Linked DNA regions of Rhodoligotrophos defluvii. The protein of the gene in region 1 interacts with the protein of each later gene in a pairwise test. Links are inferred from orthologs where the notes say so. Each region holds a gene or a part of one and is shown on either strand. Other genes may lie near its edges.

Region 1 (5,900 bases):
AAGCAGCTCATGGCCCGAGATATCGGGCAGCCCAAGATCGAGCAGAATGAGATCGGGCTTTTCCTCGGCGAGAAGCGCGACGGCCTCCTCGCCATTCGCGGCCTCGACCATGGCGTAGCCCTCGGCTGTCAGCCCGACACGCAGGAGCTTCCTGATCGGCGGTTCGTCATCGACGACGAGAATCTTGACTACGGACGTACTCATATCCTTCCTTCCAAAGTCGAGGGCTCCGGCCCGATCGGAAACCGCAGCGTGAAAATGGCGCCGGTTCTGTCGGCCCGGTTGGTCGCGAAAATCGTCCCGCCCATCGCCTCGACAAAACCCTTGCAGATCGACAGACCGAGCCCGGTCCCAGCCTGGACGTGGTCCTTCTTCCGGACGCGATAGAAACTGTCGAAAATCCTCGTCAGATCGTCGGGCGGAATGCCGGGACCTTCATCGACGATCTGCAAGACAACGTGGCTGTCTTCCGCCCATGCCCTGATCGAGATCAGCGAGCCCGTCGGCGCATATTTGCGAGCATTGTCGAGCAGATTGAACAGCACCTGCTCGAACAGGACCGGATCGAGGCGGACCATCGGCAGATCGGACGGCACCGCGAGGTCCAGCTTATGGAGAGCCAAAATCTTTTCGGCTCGGCGCAGGGCGCTGCCGACGCTGTCGCCGATGAACAGTGGTGTCAGCGACACCGCCGCAGCGCCGGATTCCAGCCGTGTCATGTCGAGAAGGTTCGCGATGAATCGATTGAGTCTCTCGGCCTCTTCGACAATCGTCGTCAGCAGCTCGACCCGACCGGAATCGGTCAGGGATGTCGAATAGTCTCTCAACGCTCCCGCCGACCCGAGAATTGACGCCAAAGGCGTCTTGAGGTCATGCGAAAGCGACGTCAGAAGCGCGGAGCGCAGCTTGTCCGCCTCGGCGGCCAGACGAGCATTGTCGACATCGGCGACCAGTTGGATACGCTCGATCGCCAGAGCAGCCTGGTCAGCGAGGGAATCGAAAAGCCGCTGTTCCGCAGGCGTCAGCACCGGCCCCTGCTTGTCATTGTCCAGACCGATGACGCCGACCCGTGTCCTCCCGGTCTTCAGGGGCAAGTAGAGGCGCTTCGCGCCCGGCAGCGTGTCCGCGCCACGCCCTGCAGGCTTGTCATGCTCCCAGGCCCACTGAGCCGCCGCAATGTCCGCATCGTCGAGCGTGTCATCGGGCGGGAAACCCGCCTGGACCGCGATGCGGCCGTTCTCCGGCAACAGAGCGACGACCCTGACCTGAAGCATGGAAGCGATCTGATAGACCGTCGCCCAGAGGACGTCGCCCAAGGTGCCGGCGCCCGCGAGCTTCTTGCTGAAGAGATAGAGGCCCTCGGTCGTTTTGGCCCGCTGGCGCGCCGTCACGGCTTGCCGTTGCACCCGTCCCGCCAGATTGCTGGCAATCACCGCGACGCCGAGAAAGAACGCGAAGGCGACGACGCTTTCGGGGTCGCCGATATCCAGGGTGTAGCGCGGTTCGAGGAAGAAGAAGTTGAAGACGAACGCGCTGACCACGGAGGCGAACAACGCCGGCCAAAGCCCGCCTCCCATCGCCGAGGCGAGCACGGCCATCAGGAAGACAAGGGCGATGTTGCGCACATCAAGAAAGCGCGAGAGCGCCGTTCCGATGCCCAGCGCCACGGCGACGTAAAGGGAACTCCAGAGATAATGGCCGAAGTCGAGCCGTCGTTTGGGCCGCGCGCTGAGCGTCGCTGGAGGTCGCGTTTCCTCACCGTTGCCCGGCGAGATGACGTGCACGCTCACGTCCGTCTTGGCGCGGATCAGGTCATGAGAAACGGAGCCCGCGAAAAGCTCCCGCCACCTGGGCGAGGTCGGCATGCCGACGATGACATGTGTGTAGTTGTTGGTCGACGCGTAGGTCAGAATCTCTTGCGCAACGTTCTCGCCGGGCAGGGTAACGGCCTCGGCGCCGAGTTGCTCGGCAAGACGCAGTGCGCTGGCGATCTTGTCCTTATTCTGCTCGGAGAGCCGGGCATCCTTGCTCGTCTCGACGTGAACCGCGGCCCATGGCGCACGAAGCCGGTCCGCCTGGCGGCGGCCATAGCGCACGAGCGCCATCGCTCCGGGCCGTTCGTTGATGCACACCAGGACGCGCTCACCGGCCGACCACGGCCCGGCGATCGCATGCGCCTGCATATGGGTGACCAACTGGTCATCGACCCGCTGCGCCGTGCGCCGCAGCGCCAACTCACGAAGGGCCGTCAGATTGCTTGGCGAGAAATAGTTCTGTGTCGCGCGCTTCGCGGTCTTGGGCAGATAGACCTTGCCCTCGTTCAACCGCTTGATCAGGTCGCCCGGCGTAATGTCGATGATCTCGATGTCGTCGGCGCGGTCTATGATCGAGTCCGGAACGGTCTCCCGCACCCGGATTCGTGTGATCTGCGCCACCACGTCGTTGAGGCTTTCGACATGCTGGATGTTAAGCGTGCTGTAGACGTCTATGCCGTTGGCCAGCAGTTCCTCGACATCGAGATAGCGCTTGGGATGGCGACTGCCAGGAGCGTTGGTGTGGGCGAGCTCGTCCACCAGGACCAGCGCCGGCTTGCGCGCGAGGATCGCGTCGATGTCCATTTCATCGAGCACATGCCCTCGATAGGGCACAGCGCGACGCGGAACGATCTCGAACCCGTCGACCAGAGCCTCGGTCTCGGCCCGCCCGTGGGTCTCGACCACCCCGATGACCACGTCGACGCCATCGGCCCGCTGAGCCCGGCCCGACATGAGCATCTCATACGTTTTGCCCACACCCGGCGCCGCCCCAAGAAAGATCTTGAGGTGGCCCCGCGTCTCCCGCTGCGCATTTTCCAGCAATGCATCAGGCGATGGCCGGCTCTGCTCTCGTATTGGGTGGTCAGACACTTAATTGACTCCGGATCAACGGTCAGGACGGCTATTATAGCCGCCCTGACGACTTCATTCAGCCTCTGCTGGCGTCGTCGAGCGCCAGGTTCAGCTTGAGAACGTTGACCACGGGCTCGCCCATGAAGCCGAGCATGCGCGGCTCGACATGCTGATCGACCAATGCGCGCACCACAGCCTCGTCGATACCGCGCGCTTTGGCGACACGACCCACCTGGAAGTAGGCGGCTTCGGGCGTGATGTGCGGGTCAAGTCCGCTGCCCGATGTCGTCACCAGATCCATCGGAACTGCCGCATCGCCACCGTTCGCCGCGCGCAGAGCCTCTGTATCGGCGGCGACGCGGTCGCGAAGCGCCTGGCTGGTAGGGCCAAGGTTGGAGCCACCCGAAGCGCCCGCGTCATAGCCGTCGGAGCCGGCCGCCGACGGGCGGGGGTGGAAGTAGCGCTCGCCGGTGAACCGCTGGCCGATCAGCTCGGAGCCGACGACCGTGCCGTTGCGCTCGATCAGGCTGCCATTAGCCTGGAAGGGAAGGATCGCCTGCGCGATCCCGGTGATACCGAGCGGATAGAGAAGCCCGGTGATGATGGTGAAGGCTACGATCATGAAAATCGCAGGTCGGATTTGCTTAAGCATCTTTGTTTGTCCCGAATGATCCGCCGCTGAACAACAGCAAGGACGCGGAATGATTTCGTGGTCGTCGGTCCCGCCTTAGGCGAGACCGACGGCGGTGATCGCCATGTCGATGAGTTTGATGCCGGCGAAGGGCACGAGAATACCGCCCAGGCCGTAGATCAGGAGGTTACGGGACAACAGCGAACCCGCTCCGATGGCGCGATACTTGACGCCTTTCAGCGACAGCGGGATCAGCGCCACGATGATGAGGGCGTTGAAGATGATCGCCGACAGGATCGCGCTCTCGGGCGAAGCGAGGCCCATGATGTTGAGCGCGCCGAGCTGCGGATAGAAGACGAGGAACATCGCCGGGATGATCGCGAAATACTTCGCGATATCGTTGGCGATCGAGAACGTCGTCAGCGCGCCGCGCGTCATCAGCAACTGCTTGCCGATTTCCACGATCTCGATCAGCTTGGTCGGGTCGCTGTCGAGATCCACCATGTTGCCGGCCTCGCGGGCGGCGACCGTGCCGGTGTTCATGGCGACGCCGACATCCGCCTGGGCGAGCGCCGGGGCGTCATTGGTGCCGTCACCACACATGGCGACCAGCTTGCCCTTGGCCTGCTCCTCACGGATCAGCGCCAGCTTGTTCTCCGGCGTCGCCTGCGCCAGGAAGTCATCGACGCCAGCTTCGGCGGCGATGGCCGCCGCGGTCATCGGGTTGTCGCCGGTGATCATCACCGTGCGGATACCCATGCGGCGCAGCTCGGCGAACCGTTCCTTGATGCCGCCCTTGACGATGTCCTTGAGGTAGATGACGCCGAGCAGGCGGCCATCCTTCACCACGGCGAGCGGCGTGCCGCCTGCCTTGGCGATCTGGTCGGCGATGCCCTGAAGCTCACGAACGCTTTCGGCGGACGCGCGCGGGCTGCCGGTCGCCACTGTTGCGAGATCCACGTGCTTCAGAACCGCATCGACCGCGCCCTTGCGGATGGTCGAACCATCCAGGTCGACGCCGCTCATCCGGGTCTGCGCCGTGAAGGGGACGAAGGTGGCGTTGAGGCTCGCCATGTCGCGCGCGCGGATGCCGTATTTTTCCTTGGCGAGCACTACGATCGAGCGGCCTTCGGGGGTCTCGTCGGCCAGCGAAGCAAGCTGCGCTGCATCGGCGAGTTCCTTTTCGGTGACGCCCCGGATCGGCCGGAACTCGCTCGCCTGACGGTTGCCGAGCGTGATCGTGCCGGTCTTGTCGAGCAGCAGCGTGTCGACGTCGCCAGCGGCTTCAACGGCACGGCCGGACATGGCCAGAACATTGAAGCGGACCAGCCGGTCCATACCGGCAATGCCGATGGCCGAGAGCAGTGCGCCAATGGTGGTCGGAATCAGCGTGACGAACAGGGCGACCAGAACGATGATGGGAACATACCCGCCCGCATAGGTCGCGAAGCTCGGAATGGTCACGACCGCCAGAACGAAGATCAGCGTCATGCCCGCAAGCAGGATATTGAGCGCGATTTCGTTCGGCGTTTTCTGGCGCTCGGCGCCTTCAACGAGAGCGATCATCTTGTCGATGAAAGTCGAGCCAGCCGCGGCCGTGATCCGGACCTTGATCCAGTCGGAGAGCACTTGCGTGCCGCCAGTGACGGCGGAGCGGTCGCCACCAGACTCGCGGATGACAGGGGCCGATTCGCCGGTGATAGCCGCTTCGTTCACCGACGCGACGCCCTCGATGACTTCGCCGTCAGAGGGGATGATGTCGCCGGGCTCGACGAGAACAACGTCACCAACCTTCAGCGTGGCCCCGGGCACCATTTTGTAGTCGGAGCCGCCGTTCGAAAGCAGCTTGGCCTGGGTCTCGCTGCGCGTGCGCCGAAGCGATTCCGCCTGCGCCTTGCCGCGCCCTTCGGCGACGGCTTCGGCAAAGTTGGCGAAAAGCACTGTGAACCAGAGCCACAGCACGATCTGCAGCGAGAAGCCGACATTTTCGGCCCCGGTCGCGATGTCCTTCAACAGCAGCACCGTCGTCAGCACCGAGACGACCGCGACGACGAACATTACGGGGTTTTTGGCGAGGCTCTTCGGATTCAGTTTCCGGAAGGCATCGCCAATGGCCGGTACAAGTATGCGAGCGTCCAGCATGCTCGCGGATTTGGACTGGTTCATAAGAAACTCCAGCGAGTTTGTTCTTGGGGGCCAACCACTCGGTCACGCCGCCGCGAGCAATTCAGTGATAAGTTTGGCGAGGAGCACCACGCCCCCCAAAGTCAGTGTCATGCCGAGAATGATCGTCGATGCCCTGGGCGGTCTGGCCGCCCCTCGCTTCTGAAACCAGGAGCGAGGGTTCACGACAAATCGGATCGATCTCAGCCATTTGGCCG
Region 2 (4,132 bases), 370 kb from region 1 along the record:
CAGCGCGGTGATCATGGTGCTGCTGCTGGCCTGGCAGGGGCCTGGGCTGGTTGCGCGCAGCCTTCGTTCGCCGATGCGCGGTTTCCTGGTGCTGCGTGCCCTGCTGCTGATCGGCGCCTGGTCGTTCTACTATTCGGCCGCGCGCTTCCTGGGGCTTGGCGAGCTGACCACCATCTATTTCGCCTCGCCCATTCTGGTGGCCGTGCTGGCGGTGCCGCTGCTCGGGGAAGCGGTCTCCACCCGCAAATGGCTGGCCATAGGGCTTGGTTTCCTCGGGGTGGTCATTGCTTGCCGGCCGGACATCCATGTCGGCCTCGCACCGGTGCTGATGGGGCTGGCGGCGGCCGTGTTATGGGCCCTGGCCGTCATCGTCGTGAGAATGAAGGGCGTTCTGGAGCCCGTCTCGGTCAATCTGGCGGTGGCCAATCTCGGCTTCATCATTCTCGGCGGCGTCGCGATGCCCTGGTCGTGGGTGACCCCCGACCTTTCCGCCGGCGCCCTGTTCATCGTCGCCGGCCTGGTGAGCGGACTGGGCCAGTTCCTGATCTTCGAGGCGATCCGGCGGGTGCCGGCGTCGACCAGCGCGCCGCTGGGCTTTTCCAGCCTGATCTGGGCGTTCATGCTGGGCTATCTGGTGTGGGGCGACGTGCCGAGCCTCACGGTGGTGGCCGGCGCGATCCTGATCGTGCTGAGCGGCATTCTCATCTGCGCCTTGGAATGGCGAAGCGGGAGCGCCGCCCCGGTGCGCGGTTCGGCAGGCTGACCCCTCACCCTGCCAGCGCGGCGTAGAGGATCAGCACCAGGCCGGCGATCGAGACGCCCCAGATCACCGAACGCACATAAGGAATGCCCGCCGCGTAGACAGGCAGGTAGACGAGCCGCGCCCAGAAATAGAGCTGAGCGCCCCAATAGGTCAGCGCGTTGGAGCGGGCGCTGACCGCGACGATCAGCACCGCTGCCGCAAAGAACGGAAAAGTCTCCATGAAATTCGCCTGGGCCCGCGCGAGCCGGCCGGCTATGCCGGTCAGCGGCGGCTGCGGCGTATCGCGGGGCCCCATGGCCCATTCCAGGCTGTCCTGGCGGCGCGCCGCCATGGTGGCCAGGACAAGCTGAGCCAGGCCGAGGACCACGGTCCAGGCCAGCAGTTGCAGTTCTGTCGACATGATGCTTCCCCCGATCGCTACAACTTGAAAGGCCTATTTGTGCACGCCATATTCGGGGATGTCAGCGCATGATCTTGGACATGCAAGCAATTGCAGGTGCGGGGCATGAGCGACACCCGGCGGCGATGCCTTCAAGGGTCGCCGACGGTTGCGGCCTCAGCGAGCTTTCGCGGGCGCGAGAACGAGCTGCTTTTGAAGGGCTTCTGGATGTCTAGAGTGTCGATCTTTTCGAGTCCCTTTCTGCTGGGCTTCGAAGACATGGAGCGGCTGCTCGATCGCTTGGGCAAGACCGCCAGCGACGGCTATCCTCCCTATAATATCGAGCGTCTAGACAGTTCCGAGGACGGCACCTCCCATTTGCGGATCACTCTCGCGGTTGCGGGGTTTTCCAGGGATGAGCTGCTGGTGCAGGTGGAAGAAAACCAGCTGCTGGTCCGTGGAAAGCAGAAGGACGACCGCGCAAAGGCCTATCTGCATCGAGGGATCGCAGCGCGCCAGTTTCTGAAGGCCTTCGTCCTGGCCGACGGCATGGAGGTGACGGGTGCGTCCCTGGAGCATGGCATGCTCGAGATCGACTTGGTCCGGCGGCCGCCGAACAGGACGGTGCGGACCATCGAGATCCGGTAGTCCGGAGCACGCCCGAGGCACGATGTACAAGCCCAGAACCGCCGCTTTCCAACGAGGGCGGAGTAACCTTTTCGATAGCGCAGTTGCGTATCGTGATGGACCGGAAAGGAGTTCGCTATGAACAAACAGGAAATTGCGCGGAAGCCTCTGATGAGCGCGGCAGAATTCGCGCTGCTGGGCGACGGCAAGATCGGTTATGTTCGCGAGATTGACAGTACCGTTGCGGCCGAGCTGATCGGACCGATCCCCTATCTTCCTGCCAATGCGCGCCTGTTTGCGCTGTACGCGGCGGACGGAACGCCCATGGCCATTGCCGGCAGCCGCGAGGCAGCCCTGGCGAACGCCTTCGAGAACGATCTGCAGACCGTGAGCGTCAACTGATCGGCGGGCATGACTGCTGCTTTAAGTCTCTAGGCGCCGAGCCGGGCATCCAGGGGCCCCACGGCACGAACATCCCCTTGCAGCCCCTGGATTGCCGCGCCAAGCCCTTGAAGTCCCCGCACAATCGTCATGCCCCGGCTCACCGGGGCATGCAGGCAACACGGCACCAACGCCCCCTGCGGCCCCTGGATCACCGGGTCAAGCCCGGTGATGACGATTTGCTTATCAGTCAACACCTTACGTCACGCCCGGGTGCGCCTAGGCGCCGAGCCAAGCATCCAGGGTCCCCCCGCGGCGCGAACGTTCCCCCTGGCCGGGCCGCTCCTGGGTTGCCGCGTCAAGCCCGGCAATGACGGAGGTGGCTGGATTGAAACTCCATCGTCATGCCCCGGTTCTGACCGCTAGAGGAATCCGTTCCGCTCTATCGCAGAGGTCGGTTCGAATTTACCTTCAAGCGGCGTGCGAGGCCGATGCTGCCGGTTCGGTGAGAATTGAATAGAGCGCGGCGGCGCTGTCCGAGCCGCGCAGCTTCGCAACAATGGTCTGGTCTCGCAGCAGGCGGGAGATGCGGGCAAGCGCCTTCAGGTGATCGGCACCAGCACTCTCCGGCGCGAGCAGCAGGAAGATCAGGTCGACAGGCTGATCGTCCACCGAATCGAAATCGATGGGCTGGGCAAGGCGCGCAAAGACGGTGCGCAACCTCGTCAGGCCCGGCAGCTTGCCATGAGGAATGGCAATACCCTGGCCGAGGCCGGTCGAGCCCAGCCGCTCCCGCTGCAGAAGCGTTTCGAATATCTCCCGCGCGTCGAGGCCCGTCTGCCGCGCGGCAATCGCCGCAAGCTCCTGCAAGGCCTGCTTCTTGCTGCCAACCTTCAGTGACGGCACGATTCCATCTGCGGAGAGGATATCGGACAGCTGCATCGTGTAATGTCTCCTTGGGCGCGACCCACCAGCCTCAGACGCATCGATCCTGTAGACTTTCACTGCACTCGCCTTAGAGCGTTTTCGCTTTTCTTCGAATCGCGAAGCCGCTCCAAGTCCCTGCCTAGCCGCATTTTCTCACGCGAACCGGTATCCATTTCGCTCGAAAATGCTCTCGTTTGGGCATAGCGCCTCACACGCGGACAGGCGACGTGCCCCGCGTGTCTCAGCAAGCCCGATACGGCCCGGAAAGGGGCCCATTCGCTTCATGTGATGTGCCGAAACTGGATCGTCATCTCAGAAGTGCCGCCCATGCCTTCTGCTCAGCCGCGGGTCACGCTCAGGCCGTAGCCCCGATGTTCGCCGCGGTCACCCTCGTTAACAACCTGCTTACCATAATTTGTACGACATGCCCAACGACATCGTCGGAGCAGGGTGCTCTCGAACGGGTGCCCCTACCTAGTCGTGCGAGCGCCGCAAGTCAACGATCCTCCCAATCATTTTTTAAAAAATCAGCATACGTTTTGTGCAGAGCTCGCCCAACTTCATGTTTTCGGACCGACGCAGACCCCGCAGCCCAGGCGCAGGCATGTTAATCGCCCGAGTATTTGGCCCAGAGATCATCGGCTTTCAAGCTTCTCCCGACGGCGCTGAACCGAAGATAATATTCCCAATGCTTCCCGGTATTTGGCAACGGTTCTGCGTGCAATGTCTATACCTGAATCGCGCAGCAGCTCCACGATCCTGTCATCGGACAGGACATTCGCCGGCGTCTCGTTTTCCACAAGCTCGCGAATGCGGTGGCGCACCGCTTCGGCGGAGTATGATTCGCCCCCTTCGACCGATGCGATGGCGGTGGTGAAGAAGTATTTCATCTCGAAGGTGCCGCGCGGGGTCGCCATGTATTTATTGGCGGTGACGCGACTGACGGTGGATTCGTGCATCTCGATGGCGTCCGCCACCTTGCGCAGATTCAGCGGGCGCAGGAACTGCACGCCTTGGACCAGAAACGGATCCTGCTGCCGCACGATTTCCCGCGC

Evidence for each region. Proteins that work in one complex are often made in the same cells at the same time.
Region 2: the proteins of E4P09_RS07190 (region 1) and ptsN interact in binary tests that used the Escherichia coli proteins (3 or more experiments, as listed by UniProt). The link is inferred for Rhodoligotrophos defluvii from one-to-one orthologs.

What each region holds. Positions count from the first base shown.
Region 1 is NZ_SZZM01000001.1:1,508,129-1,514,028, forward strand. Bases 1-3,285 are described here. They hold E4P09_RS07190 (sensor histidine kinase), read right to left. Parts: upstream 2,907-3,285; coding sequence 201-2,906; downstream 1-200. Other genes in these bases: E4P09_RS07185 (response regulator transcription factor), read right to left, coding at 1-204; kdpC (potassium-transporting ATPase subunit KdpC), read right to left, coding at 2,965-3,285. In the rest of the region: more of kdpC, read right to left, coding at 3,286-3,540; potassium-transporting ATPase subunit KdpB, read right to left, coding at 3,616-5,685. UniProt on the Escherichia coli protein: Member of the two-component regulatory system KdpD/KdpE involved in the regulation of the kdp operon. KdpD may function as a membrane-associated protein kinase that phosphorylates KdpE in response to environmental signals.
Region 2 is NZ_SZZM01000001.1:1,874,178-1,878,309, reverse strand. The notes cover bases 1,358-4,132. They hold ptsN (PTS IIA-like nitrogen regulatory protein PtsN), read right to left. Parts: upstream 3,093-4,132; coding sequence 2,622-3,092; downstream 1,358-2,621. Other genes in these bases: rpoN (RNA polymerase factor sigma-54), read right to left, coding at 3,713-4,132; E4P09_RS08965 (hypothetical protein), read right to left, coding at 2,201-2,404; E4P09_RS08970 (BQ00720 family protein), read left to right, coding at 1,941-2,171; E4P09_RS08975 (Hsp20 family protein), read left to right, coding at 1,371-1,790. Outside these bases: E4P09_RS08985 (DMT family transporter), read left to right, coding at 1-763; E4P09_RS08980 (MAPEG family protein), read right to left, coding at 768-1,163. UniProt on the Escherichia coli protein: Seems to have a role in regulating nitrogen assimilation.